Regions from separate parts of the Corynebacterium stationis genome, predicted to be linked through region 3. Evidence: predicted binding sites of a transcription regulator. Region 3 holds the regulator's gene; each other region holds the start of a gene.
What was found. The regulator LexA, encoded in region 3, represses DNA repair genes until DNA is damaged. The targets are predictions, from matches to a motif close to CGAACANNTGTTCG.
Positions count from the first base shown of each region.

Region 1: a site for LexA is predicted at 1,306-1,319, ahead of CSTAT_RS04750 (SAV_6107 family HEPN domain-containing protein). Genes of this name have one in related genera too.
Region 2: a site for LexA is predicted at 1,684-1,697, ahead of CSTAT_RS02830 (error-prone DNA polymerase). Genes of this name have one in related genera too.

Region 1 is NZ_CP009251.1:1,014,456-1,018,776, reverse strand. Features, by position in the region: gene CSTAT_RS04755 (DUF3040 domain-containing protein) at 126-524, opposite strand; gene CSTAT_RS04750 (SAV_6107 family HEPN domain-containing protein) at 759-1,211, opposite strand; gene CSTAT_RS04745 (GNAT family N-acetyltransferase) at 1,472-2,029, shown strand; gene CSTAT_RS04740 (polyprenyl synthetase family protein) at 2,061-3,161, shown strand; gene CSTAT_RS04735 (alpha-(1->6)-mannopyranosyltransferase A) at 3,171-4,321, shown strand, end outside.
Region 2 is NZ_CP009251.1:563,705-568,025, forward strand. Features, by position in the region: gene CSTAT_RS02820 (methionine ABC transporter ATP-binding protein) at 1-439, opposite strand, end outside; gene CSTAT_RS02825 (MetQ/NlpA family ABC transporter substrate-binding protein) at 516-1,418, opposite strand; gene CSTAT_RS02830 (error-prone DNA polymerase) at 1,720-4,321, shown strand, end outside.
Region 3 is NZ_CP009251.1:1,227,546-1,231,866, reverse strand. Features, by position in the region: gene nrdR (transcriptional regulator NrdR) at 1-166, opposite strand, end outside; gene lexA (transcriptional repressor LexA) at 1,002-1,709, shown strand; gene CSTAT_RS05745 (DeoR/GlpR family DNA-binding transcription regulator) at 2,139-2,933, shown strand; gene ptsP (phosphoenolpyruvate--protein phosphotransferase) at 2,986-4,321, opposite strand, start outside.

The DNA of each region.
Region 1 (4,321 bases), 210 kb from region 3:
GTGATAGTGGGGATTTGAGGTGGGTGAAAGTGGGAGATTATAAAAAGGCAAAACAAAACGAGGTGCGCCCCAGCCGGATCTACGGCTGGGGCGCACCCCGTTAAGGCAATGAGTGCTACTTGTGTCTAGCGCTCTTCAAATCGGCGACGGAAGTTTTCTTCTAATTTGCTCGCAGCGCCACTGTCTTTCGCAGAGCCCGCTCCACCGGACTTGGATTTCTTCCCAGAAGAACGCGCGGAACCATCTCCAGAACCGCGAAGCATCCAAACTCCTGCACCGAACATGACTAGGAATCCAGCAATGGAAAGCAGCACGAACCACAAGCTTGTCTGCGCCAATGCAACGCCGCCCACCAGCATCACCAAACCGACAACCACAAGCGCTACACCGCGCAGGGTTACGGCACCGCCGGAGCCACCAAATGAAGAGGCACTGGACACGGAGGCCCCGAAGTTGGGATCCTCAGCAAGCAGGGACTTCTCAATTTCGCGAAGTGCGCGCTGCTCTTGCTCTGAAAGAGACACTGTTCCTCCAATAAGTCCGGGCTAAAAAGTTACGTATCAACTATCTCAGCAAATCGCCACCCTATGTTTACCTTCAGTATAACCGAGCCATCGCTGCAGCCGATCATCAATTCGGTGACAATATTTCCTGTTCTACCTAATACAACGCACACAATAACCAGTTAGTTCCCGCGGTTGCAGTTTCCTATGTCACCTTTTCAAACGATTATCGCCACACTTCGGCAGCAACTAGACCTATGCCGCTTGGCCACCGACTCCATCAAAGTCGTGAGTGCCAGTCTCAGCCATTTCCAAAAAGCGAGCCGCCAAGTCCATCAGGTCAAATACAACCTTGTCCGCGACCTCTCGGTCAATACCGGACGCTAGGCGCGAGCGCGTCCGAGAGTAAGCACGGAAAGAATCTGCCCATTCCTCTTCCTCTGCCCCCACTAGGCTCAATTGATCCCACGCAGAAGTCGGCAAGCGGCGACGCTTAGAAACGGTTGCGGAAGCTGCCACACAGGCGCCAGCTGTGCGCAGCCCAGCCTGATATGCCTTCTCCAACGCCTGATCCGTCCGTCCATTCGCCGCATCCGCACGGGCATCAGCAAGCAAAAGCGCGGCCTGGGTCAGAAAACGCTGACGCTTGGAGCCTTGGCCACCCTGTCGCTGAACCCGTCGAGCTGTTGCAGAAATTACCTGTCCCATCGCTTTGCCTCCTTCACGCTATTGCTTGCGATATAACCCGTGTGTTTATGTGCCTTACTTTAGAACCCGCTTCGTACATCCATGCCCACATTATAGCTCACATGTTCGACAATGAAAAGGTTTCTAATGCACACAGCGCTGCAAGTTTTCGAACACCACAGCGGGTTCATGTTCGATCAAGACGCAACCGTCCCAACTCTTTTCCCTTCAACAGGGGCAATCTCACCCATTACAAGTAAAAGTTTTGTTAGATAGAGACTGTGTCTTTAACAATCCGCCGTCTCTCACCACAGGAGTTCGCGCTCAACGCCGACTCCTTGGTGGATATCTACATCAGTGCCATGGGCTATGACCCCGCCATTCGTGAAGGCCGGGTATTTTCCTGGCGGCGTGAGGTTATTCGACCCGGTTTCACTGCACTGATCGCTGAAGACGCGACTGGAGTTATCGGCGTTGCCTACGGTTTTATTGGCACTCCGGATTCGTGGTGGGACCGCCAACTACGCCTCGCGCTGCGTAAGAAAGGCGAATTATCCGCGGAAGAAGTCGAGATGCTTCGCAGCTACTTCGAGGTTGCGGAAGTCCACGTGCTTCCACGGATGCAGGGCCATGGCTTGGGCAGACAGCTCCTGGTTGAATTGTTGTGGAATGCGCCGGGCAAATGGGCTTTGCTTTCCACGCCTGAAGTCCCCAATGAATCTAACCGTGCTTTTAGTCTGTATCGGTCAATGGGTTTTACAGACGTCATCCGCCAGTACCGCTACCCCGGCGATGAACGCCCCTTTGCCATCTTGAAATTGCCGCTACCGCTTTCTTAATGTCGGGAATGCTAAAGGTAGGCTAAAGGCCATGAATAATTCTGAGGATTTCTCCCAACTTCCTATAGCCGAGATTCCCAAGCACGTTCGTGCTGAACTCTCCTCTTTTTTGAAAGCCCGGGAGCCTCAGCTCGCACAAATTGGAAAACCTGTCACCGAAGCTATTGAGCATCTAGAGCGCTTCGTGCTCGACGGCGGCAAGCGCATCCGCCCTCTCTATGCATGGGCCGGCTTCGTGGCCGCTGATGGGTTGTTAGGTTCAGAAGCTCCCCAGGCGGTCCTGCGCGCTGCTTCTTCTTTGGAATTCATTCAGTCGTGTGCACTGATCCACGATGACATCGTGGATGCCTCCGATACCCGCCGCGGCAATCCCACGGTGCACCGCGCGGTAGAAGCACAGCATCGTGCGCTGGGCTGGACGGGAGATTCTGCTGATTTCGGCCGCTCAGCTGCAATTTTGATTGGTGATATGTCTTTGGTTTGGGCCGAGGATATGTTCTTAGACTCCGGTATTTCGCAGGCTGCCATACAACGGGCTCGTGAGCCATGGCGAGCCATGCGCACTGAGGTCATCGGCGGGCAGCTCTTGGACGTGTCACTAGAGGCCGCAGCCATTGAGTCGGTGGAGCTGTCTGATTCGGTTAACCGTTTCAAAACCGCTGCGTACACTATCGAACGTCCGCTGCATTTGGGTGCCGCTATCGCGGGGGCATCAGACAAGCTAATCGATGCCTTTAGAGGCTACGGTCGCGATATCGGCATCGCTTTCCAGCTTCGTGATGACCAGCTAGGTGTCTTTGGAGACCCCCAGGTTACCGGCAAGCCAGCTGGTGATGATCTGCGCGAGGGCAAGCGAACGGTACTGATGGCAATTGCCTTGCAGCGTGCCGATGAACAGGATCCACCCACCGCAAAGTTCTTGCGCGAAAATCTTGGCGCGACTGACGATCCAAGCGTGTTGTCGAAGATGTCGCAGATGATTGAAGACTCTGGGGCGTCTGAAGAAATTGAGCAGCGCATTGATGCTCTTACCCAGTCTGGCCTGGAGTACCTTGCTGCCGCGAATGTAAATTCCGAGGTAACGGAGCTCCTGCGTTCTTTGGCTATCAAGTCCACCGCACGAGCAAAATAGGATCTTTACATGGTCAAGCAAGCAATGACTATCAAACTGCCCAGTGCCCTTGCCCTTGGTGTTGCGGGCACAATCGTGCTCACCCTTGCGTCGTATGCAGGTGGTGCGACGCGCAATCGCGGCGGTATTCTAGAAGCCCTCAATATCAGCGTGGTCTCTGCCGGTCATGGGCGTAATATCGGCATGACTTTATTCTGGGTGGGCATGTTTGCGCTCATTGCAGCATGGATTTTGGCCGGCAAGTTTCTCATCAGCTCCAGCGTGCGACGCAACACCGGTGTGGTTGATACCTCCTCGACTCCGCCAAAATTTTCTTTAGCAGCCCGCCCTGTGCCCTCGGCGCAGGTGGATGAAACAGCTTTTGCGAAAATGCGCACAACAATGTGGGCATGGATTGCCCCGTTGCTCTTGGCTGCGCCACTGTCCTCCCGGGACGTATATTCCTACCTCATGCAAGGCGCGATGGTGCGCGATGGCTTTGATCCTTATACGGAAGGCCCGGCGGTTAACCCTGGCCCATTCTTGTTGGAGGTATCCCAGGACTGGCGCAATACCACTACCCCTTATGGCCCGCTGCACTTGTGGCTGGGCGAGGGTGTTACGCGTCTGGTCGGCGATAACGTCACCATCGGGGTTTTTGTCTACAAGCTGATTTCGGTTCTAAGTTTCGCGGCTATCGCTTGGTCTATTCCTTTGATTGCCCGCAAGCTTGGTGGCGATCCCACTTTGGCGCTGTGGCTCGGTGTGGCTAACCCGGTAATGATTTTGCACCTTATTGGTGGCATGCACAATGAGTCCACCATGGTCGCATTGGTCTCCGTCGGGCTTTTGCTGTGCCTGCACAATCGTTATATCGCCGGAATCGCGCTGATTGCAGTCTCTGTGTCGCTCAAGGCAACCGCTTTCATTGCGATTCCTTTCGTGGTGTGGCTGATGATGCACCACTATGGTCAACGCTTTAATAAAGTGCTAGCTTTCCTGGTCTCCGGGCTCGTCGCCGTGGCAGAGACCATTATCGTGGTGGCTGCTGTTACCTGGGTATCTGGTACCTCATGGGGTTGGCTCACAGAGATTACCGGCAACTCTAAGGTCATCAATCCCCTAGCCGGTCCTACTGTTGCAACAGATACTCTGGCGCCCTTGATTACCACGTTGAATGA
Region 2 (4,321 bases), 660 kb from region 3:
GCTGCTCCGGGTAGTTGCCGCCACGGTCAGCCAGACCAACGAAGTCCAGAAGCTCAGCCACGCGCTTTTTACGCTCAGCCTTACCCATGCCCTGCAGCTTGAGTGGATACTCAATATTGCCCGCTGCCGTGCGTGAGGTAAACAGGTTGAACTGTTGGAAAATCATACCGATATTCTTACGAATTCCGCGCAATTTAGACTCCGGCATCTTCGCGATGTCGGTGCCGTCCAGTAACACGCTGCCCGAAGACGGCTGATCCAGTCCATTAATCATGCGCACCAGCGTGGACTTACCGGCACCGGAATAGCCGATAATGCCCATGATTTCGCCTGCCTCAACGGTCAGCGAAACATTGTCTAGTGCTTTAATCTCAGCTTTTTTCTGTTTGAAAACCTTGGTGAGATTGCGGAATTCTACCCGCGTTCCAACAGTGCTCATGGCTTTACTCATTTCAGTTGGAAACCCCGTCAAGCGCGATTCGCCGACGGGGTGTTCGATGTGTACTTAAGAAATCTTAGCTGTTGCGCTCTGCTTCTTCGAGGCGGTCCAAGATTTCTTGCAGCTCTTCCTGAGTGCGCTCTACCTGAACGGAAGTGCCCTTGGCATCTTCATCGACAGCAGCCTGGACTTCTGGGGAGTGCCAGAGTTCAGCCAACTTCTTGATGGTCTCGTTGTCTGCGTCTTCTGCGCGGACTACGAAAGCGTTGATGTAAGGCTCAGCCTCTGGGGAGTTTGGATCGTCTTGGAAGACAGCCAGGTTAGGGTCAATGCCTGCGCGGTCTAAGAAGGAGTTGTTGATGATTGCTGGGGTGCCCTCGCCGTAAGCGGATGGGGTCTGTGCAGCGTCAACTGGGGTGATCTGAACCTTGGAAGCCTCGGTGTCGATGTCAGCTGGGGTTGGGGTAACCAGACCCTCTTCCTTCAAGGTGATCAGGTCAGCCTGGACCAGAACGTTGATGGCGCGACCCTGGTTGGATGGGTCATTCGGGATAGCGATGGATTCGCCCTCAATGCCGTCGATGGAGTCGTGGTCCTTCCAAAACAGTGCCAAAGGAATGATTTCGGTGGCCACGATTGGGGTCAGATCCGAGTCGTTGCCGACGTTGTACTCAGCCAGGAACTTCAGGTGCTGGAAGTTGTTGGTGTCCAGCTGGCCCTGTTCCAAAGCCTGGTTAGGGGTGGAGTAGTCAGCGAAGTTCTCGATTTCGATATCGATGCCTTCAGCTTCAGCTGCCTCTTCCAGCGCAGCCCATGCCTTCTTGGCGGCATCGGTGGTGCCTACGCGGATTGGGCCGTCTTGCTCTGCGGACTCGGAATCGCCGGAAGCGGAGTCGGAGGAATCAGAGGAGCAGGCAACCAGGCCAGTTGCAGCGATAACTGCTGCCGAGGTAGCGGCTAGTACGCGACGAATCTGCATGTTTATTACGTCTTTCTTTTCAAAACGGAGGTTGTGGTAACAGGGATTATTGGTTTATTGCTGGATTGAAATTAACAACTAGCGAACCGCTTTGTCTATTCGACGTTTTATTCACGATGGTTGAAATAGGTGTTTTCGCTGCCTGTAACCAGCTTATATAGCAATTTTCACGCTGCTGAATATTAATAGACCGCACTGTTTCTCGGTACTTTTTGCTAAGGCGCCTGCTGGCTGTCACGAAAAGGCTGCTCGTTTCTTGGCGATTAGAACAGGCGTTCGTATCGGGTGTAGTGTTTTCGCTATGAGGTTCAACGGCGGAAGTCAGCTGTCTTGGTCGCGCATTGAAAGGATTTTATCCGGCCGGCTAGGACCTACTCCCGTGCGGGTTTATGACGATTCGCCACAGCTTATCGACGCCACCCCGCGCCGCCCTAAGACTCAATCTCAAGTACCTTTTGCGGAACTACATGCCATCTCATGCTACTCCTTCTTGGCCGGTGCTTCCGAACCGGAAGAGATGGTGGATAGGGCAGTTGAACTGGGGTTAGAAGCTTTAGCGGTGGTGGATCGTGATGGCTTTTATGGCCTGATGAAATTTGCTGAAGCTGCCGCTTTGCGTGGGCTGCCGACGGTCTATGGAGTGGAGCTGTCCATCGGCAAAGGTCTGCTTGCGATCGCGCGTGGGCCAGAAGGGTATCGGCGTCTATCGCGACTGGTGGCGCAGGCGCGGATGGCGACGGGTGAAAAAGATGAAGTGCGTTATCCTCCGCTTGCGGAAGTTGCCGAACACTTAGGCGAGGAGTGCGTCATTGTCGTTGGGTATGAGTGGGCCGATGAGGTTGATGGGCTGATAGCGGATTTCGGCGCTGAGAATGTGGTGCTGGAATACGCTGCGACGCTAAGACCAGAAGATACTGACCACCACGACATAGTAGATGCCATGCGCGCGCGACATCAGCTGTGCGCGATTGCTACCGCGCTGCCGGCTGCCGCGACGCGAAAGGATGCGCGCCTGGCTGCGGCAAAGCACGCGCTTTTTCGCCGGGAGTCTTTGGAACAAGCAGAATCTACCCAACACCCCATGGGGGCGCAGTGGCTGCGCTCAGGCGAGCAGATGCGCATGCTTATGCCCGACCGCGCTGAGGAAATCGCCTTTACTGTTGAGCTTGCCCGAGCATGCGCCTTTACCTGGGATGCACTCGCCCCGAATCTACCGCACTGCGGGGTACCCGAAGGCTTTGATGAGATGAGCTGGCTACGCGAGATGGTCGCCCAGCGTGCCCCGCGGCGATACCGCGCGCACCCAAAGTCGTGGAACAAGGCGAAGAGGCAGATTGAGCATGAGCTGGGGGTCATCGAAAAGCTAGGCTTTCCCGGCTATTTCCTGATTGTCACCGATATCGTGGATTTTTGTTCCCGCAACAGTATCTTGTGCCAAGGCCGTGGCTCTGCGGCGAACTCCGTGGTGTGTTTTGTCCTCGGCATTACTAATGCAGAGCCGATTTCCGCGCAGCTGCTGTTTGAACGTTTCCTTTCCCCGGACCGCGATGGCCCGCCCGATATTGATGTTGATATCGAATCCGGTCGCCGGGAAGAAGTCATCCAGTACGTCTATGATTTCTACGGCCGCGACCGTGCGGCGCAGGTAGCGAATGTGATTACCTACCGCCGCAAGGGTGCGCTTCGCGATGCCGCGCGTGCCTTGGGCTACCCACAAGGCGCCGGCGATGCGTGGTCGAAAGGTATTGCGGATCCTCCCGAAGACGTCTCCCACCTCGCCGAGCAATTTCGTGGCCAGCCGCGACATTTAGGTATTCACTCGGGCGGCATGGTCTTATGCGACCGCCCGATTGCCGATGTCGTGCCCATGGAGTGGGCGCGCATGGATAATCGTTCGGTGCTGCAGTGGGATAAAGACGACTGTGCCGCAGCCGGGCTGGTGAAATTCGACCTGCTGGGCTTAGGCATGCTCGAAGCTATTCACCACATGGTGGACTTGGTGAAAGAAACCCGCGGCAAGACCATCAATCTCTGGGAGCTGGACCTTGCGGACCCGGAGGTTTACGCGATGTTGTCGCGTGCCGATGCCGTGGGTGTCTTCCAAGTCGAATCCCGCGCGCAGCTAGCAACCCTGCCGCGTCTTAAACCCCGCCGCTTTTTTGACCTAGTGGTGGAAGTTGCCCTGATTCGTCCCGGCCCCATCCAAGGTGGTTCGGTGCACCCGTATCTGCGCCGACGCAATGGGGAAGAAGAGGTGAGCTATGACCATCCGGTGTTGGAGAAGTCCTTGGGTAAGACCTTAGGTATTCCGCTGTTTCAGGAACAACTGATGCAGATTGCTGTCGATGCCGCCGGCTTTACCGGCGCCGAAGCCGACGAGCTACGCCGCGCGATGGGGTCGAAACGCTCCCCAGAGCGTATGGATGCCTTGCGCCAGCGCTTTTTTACTGGTTTGTGGGAGACCAACCAGATTGAGGGCGAGGTCGCCTTGACCTTGTGGAATAAGATTGTGGCGTTTGCGGCCTATGGCTTCCCCGAATCGCACGCGCAGTCTTTTGCCTCCCTGGTGTATTTCTCGGCATGGTTTAAGCACTATTACCCGGCGGAGTTCTGCGTGGGTTTGCTGCGCGCGCAGCCCATGGGGTTTTACTCGCCGCAGTCGCTTATTCAGGATGCCCGTCGGCATGGGGTGCGCATTTTGCCTGTCGATGTCAACGCCTCTGGCACCGAGGCTCGCCTCGAAGCGCACTCAGATGGTGCTTTTGCCATTCGCGTAGGCCTCAACCTTGTGCAAGGACTGAGCAAAGTCACTGATCGGATTGAAGAGAATGCGCCGTATAAGGACATGGCGGATTTAGCGCGCCGGGCTGATTTGAACACGGCGAATTTGGAGGCACTGGCAA
Region 3 (4,321 bases):
CTGCTAAGCCATTGCGTTTGACCACTAGAAGGATGGCTTTTTCAATGGTGGTAAATCGACCGCGACATGATGCGCATTCGCGGCGCCGGCGGATTGATGAGCCGGCATCGATGACACGAGAGTCAATGACACGGGATTGTTCATGATGACAAAATGGGCAGTACACCAAGCGTCCTTACGTAGAATTCCCAACACGTACTAACCGTGCGAGGGGTTTTAATACTAGAACTAGTGTACTGCCCTGTCCGAATCCACTACGGACTACCCAAATGGTCTATCAGTTTGGGATGTGGCCCGGGTGTAGGAAAGCTTTTAGCGAGTTTGCACGCTGTGGGAAAAAGACGAAGAACTAACGGTTGGTGCAGGGGTTACTGGCTCATCTGAGGCATTAAAGCCAGCGAATAAAATGCTAGAAAATACTGCCGCACCGAACACAGCACCGAGAGCCAGGTTGCTTCGAACGCTTTCCCAGCGACTCATAGATTCAGAAGCCTCAACAGACTCGAAAGAACGCGCCTGTTCGAAAGCGTTTCGTTGTGGTGTTCTAGCGACTGAGTCGAGAGTTCGGACTCGGTTGACGCGCGGTTCGCGCACTGCAGGCTCCCACACAGATGCAGCAGGAGTTTGTCCCGCGCGTGTGATTGACTTCAAGGAAGAACGAGTTGAATGAGCATTCCGCGATTAAGAGCAATAGCCATGATGTTATCCTTTCGGTTACGCAAGTGACACTATCTAACTTCCTAGACACTCCAGATGTCTATTCGCGCAACTGTTCGATTATTTATCTATGTTCGATTTATAACAGGATTTCGAAACTTTGTCCACACCGGGCGCGAAATAGTCGAACATGGGTGCAAAACGTGATACAAATGGAGTATCGATTAAAACAGGCAAGTTTCACCGTCTACCAAAATCTCGCAGTCACTGTTCTAAGTTCAATCGAGCTAAGCCGGCCAGTACCCAAGATTTTGGATACCGGCTTAGATATCCAAGGAGCTAAAATGGCTAAACCCCGAGGTATTACTCCCCGGCCCGACATTTCCGAACTTTCACCACGCCAACGTCGAATTCTCGAAGTCATCAAAGACGCGGTCGTACTGCGCGGATATCCACCAAGCATTCGCGAAATCGGAGATGCGGTTGGACTGCAGTCAACTTCGTCGGTTGCTTACCAGCTCAACCAGCTCGAACAAAAGGGCTTCTTGCGCCGTGACCCCAATAAGCCTCGCGCTGTCGATCTTCGCCAATTTGCTATGGATGATGAATCGAAGCCAGGCCGCAAGCCTGCTGCAGAGCCCGTAGTTGAAGATGCCTTGCCCGAGACCGCTTCCAGCGTGAGTTACATTCCCGTGGTTGGACGTATTGCGGCTGGCGCACCTATTACCGCGGAAGAGAATGTTGACGCATACTACCCACTGCCCGATGACATCGTAGGCAAGGGTGAGCTCTACATGCTCAAGGTAGTTGGTGAATCCATGAAGGATGCAGCAATCTTGGACGGCGACTGGGTCATTATCCGCTCCCAGCCAACAGCTGAATCTGGTGACTTTGTTGCAGCTTTGCTAGACAACGAAGAAGCCACCGTGAAGGAATTCCACCAGGACTCCAGTGGCGTGTGGCTGCTTCCGCACAATGAGGCTTTTGCCCCCATTCCAGGTGATGATGCCAAGATTATGGGCAAGGTCGTCTCTGTTATCCGCAAGATCTAGCTTTTGGGCAGATCTTTGACCGTATTTCCACGAAAGTGGGGATACGGTCTTTTTTTATTGACGGCAAATGTGGGATAGACATGTCACGCCCCCCCCCCCCCCGAATGGGTTGTTTGCTTCTGCTCTCATTCACAGACAATCCCACATTGCTTTGGTGACTGTTAGCGCGCTGACCGTTAAGAATGCCGGCGTCTGTACTGGCTATAGCTCTAATTAGTGACATGGCGACAGTGCACGATCTGTGTTTAGTTCTGAATTTCATGGCATTCTGGAGACAACACTGCCCCAATTGGGACAAGAATCCACATTTGCTTTTGCCTTACTCTCTTACACCCCAACCGAGTAGACATGACGTGGGTTTAATACCGATACGGCTCGATGTGACCTAGTTTTCAATTGACTATTGCCCAATGCGGGAAGGGATGCTAAATGTACGCTGAGGAGCGACGCCGACAGATTGCTTCAATGACTGCAGTTGAAGGCCGCGTCAACGTCACCGAGTTGTCCGAGCGCTTCGACGTTACGGCAGAGACTATTCGTCGTGATTTAGCCGTGCTGGACCGTGAGGGCGTTGTGCATCGCGTCCACGGCGGTGCTGTTGCCTCCCAGTCTTTCCAGACCTCGGAGCTGACCCTTGATTCTCGGCTGCGTTCTGCTACTACTGCCAAGATGGCGATTGCCCGGGCAGCGATGGAGTTTTTACCGCAGGGCACCGGCAGCATCTTTTTAGATGCGGGTACTACCACCAGCGCCGTGGCTGACCTCATTGGCCAAACCCCGGCAGCACACCAGCTGTCCATTGTCTCTAATAGCCTGCCCATCGCTTTGTCTTTGGCCAATAATGGGGTGCAATATGTGCAGTTGCTCGGAGGTACGGTTCGCGCCATAACGCAGGCTGTCGTCGGTGATACTGCGCTGCGCACCATGGCTCTGCTGCGCGCTGATGTGGCTTTTATCGGCACCAATGCTTTGACGCTCGATCACGGTTTGTCTACTGCAGATGCGCAAGAGGCCGCGATTAAATCAGCTTTTGTCACCAATGCACACAAGGTTGTGGTGCTGTGTGACTCTTCCAAGTTGGGAACTGATTACCTAGTCAGTTTCGCTTCCTTGTCAGAGATTGATGTTGTCATCACTGATAGCGGTGCCTCAGAGATATTTTTAAATTCACTACGGGATCGCGAGATCGATGTTGTTGTCGTAGATGACCTAGCGCGTAGCTAAGTCAGTAACTTGGCAAGCAGGCTCCCCCGATGCCTGCTTGCTTAAATCTTTCTTAAGAGGCGTAGCCGTCTAACAGCGCGCGAACTGCTTCGCGTGCTTCTGGTGCACCGGGAGCCATAATGGCCGCTTCGGCCATTTCCTGGCACTGCTCAAGGGTTACTTCAGCCAGTTGTGCACCCACACCGGCTATGGCGGTGGATGCTGCCGATAGTGAGTTCACGCCCAGGCCCACAAGCACGCAGGCCAAGATAGGATCGGCTGCTGCTTCACCGCACACTCCGACTGGCACGTTGTTATCTGCGCCGCCAATGCAGGTGTGCTGGATCAAACGCAACACTGCTGGCTGCCAGGGGTCAGTCAGATAGGCCAGCTGTGGCGACAGTCGGTCAGCCGCCATCGTGTACTGGGTTAAGTCATTGGTACCAATGGAGACAAAATCTAGGTGTGGCATGATGGTATCGGCCATCAAGGCTGCAGCCGGTACTTCCACCATCGCGCCAGGCACCAGACCACGTTCGCGGCATAGTTCAGCAAACCATTGTGCTTCTGTCGAGGTTGCGACCATCGGAGCCATGACCCAGGTTTGAGCCTTTTCATTGCGCTGTGCTGCTGCTTGGGCAATGGCATCCAGCTGGCGCGTAAGCAGTGATTCATTATCCCGCGCGATACGCAGGCCGCGCACACCGAGGGCGGGGTTTTCTTCATCGTCTAAAGTCGCATAAGAAATTGGCTTATCCGAACCAGCATCAAGGGTGCGAACTACCACCTTGGAATCTGGGAACGCATCAAAGACCTTGCCGTAAATCTTGGCCTGCTCATCGACAGAAGGCTCACTACTGGCAGACAGGAAGGATAGTTCGGTGCGGTAAAGGCCAATACCTTCTGCTTGGGACTGCGCTGCTAGACGTGCAGCGTTGCCATCAGCCACATTGGCAAGTACTTGGATTGCATGCCCGTCTTTGGTTTGAGCAGGACCTGTCCACTGAGCTACCTTTTCCGCACGCACTTTGTAGTCGGCGACGGCCTTGTGTGCTTCTGCTTCATCGGCATCCGTGGTCACGGTTCCCACTGCGCCATCGATAAAGACGACGGTGGATGATTCGATGTCGCGCAGCGATTTGCCCACGGCAACGATGCATGGAATATCCAGCTGGCGGGCAATGATTGCCGTGTGGCTGGTAGGACCACCTAGTTCGGTCACCAGAGCTTTGACGTGATTGGTGTCCAAAGTGGCGGTATCGGCTGGGGCTAGGTCATCGGCAAAAAGGACGGCCTCGCCCTCAATATGTGGCAAGCCGGGTTCATCTTCCCCACGGAGTTGCGCAATCACGCGGTCGCGCACATCGCGCAAGTCGGTGGTGCGCTCCGCCATTACTCCCCCGGCGGCT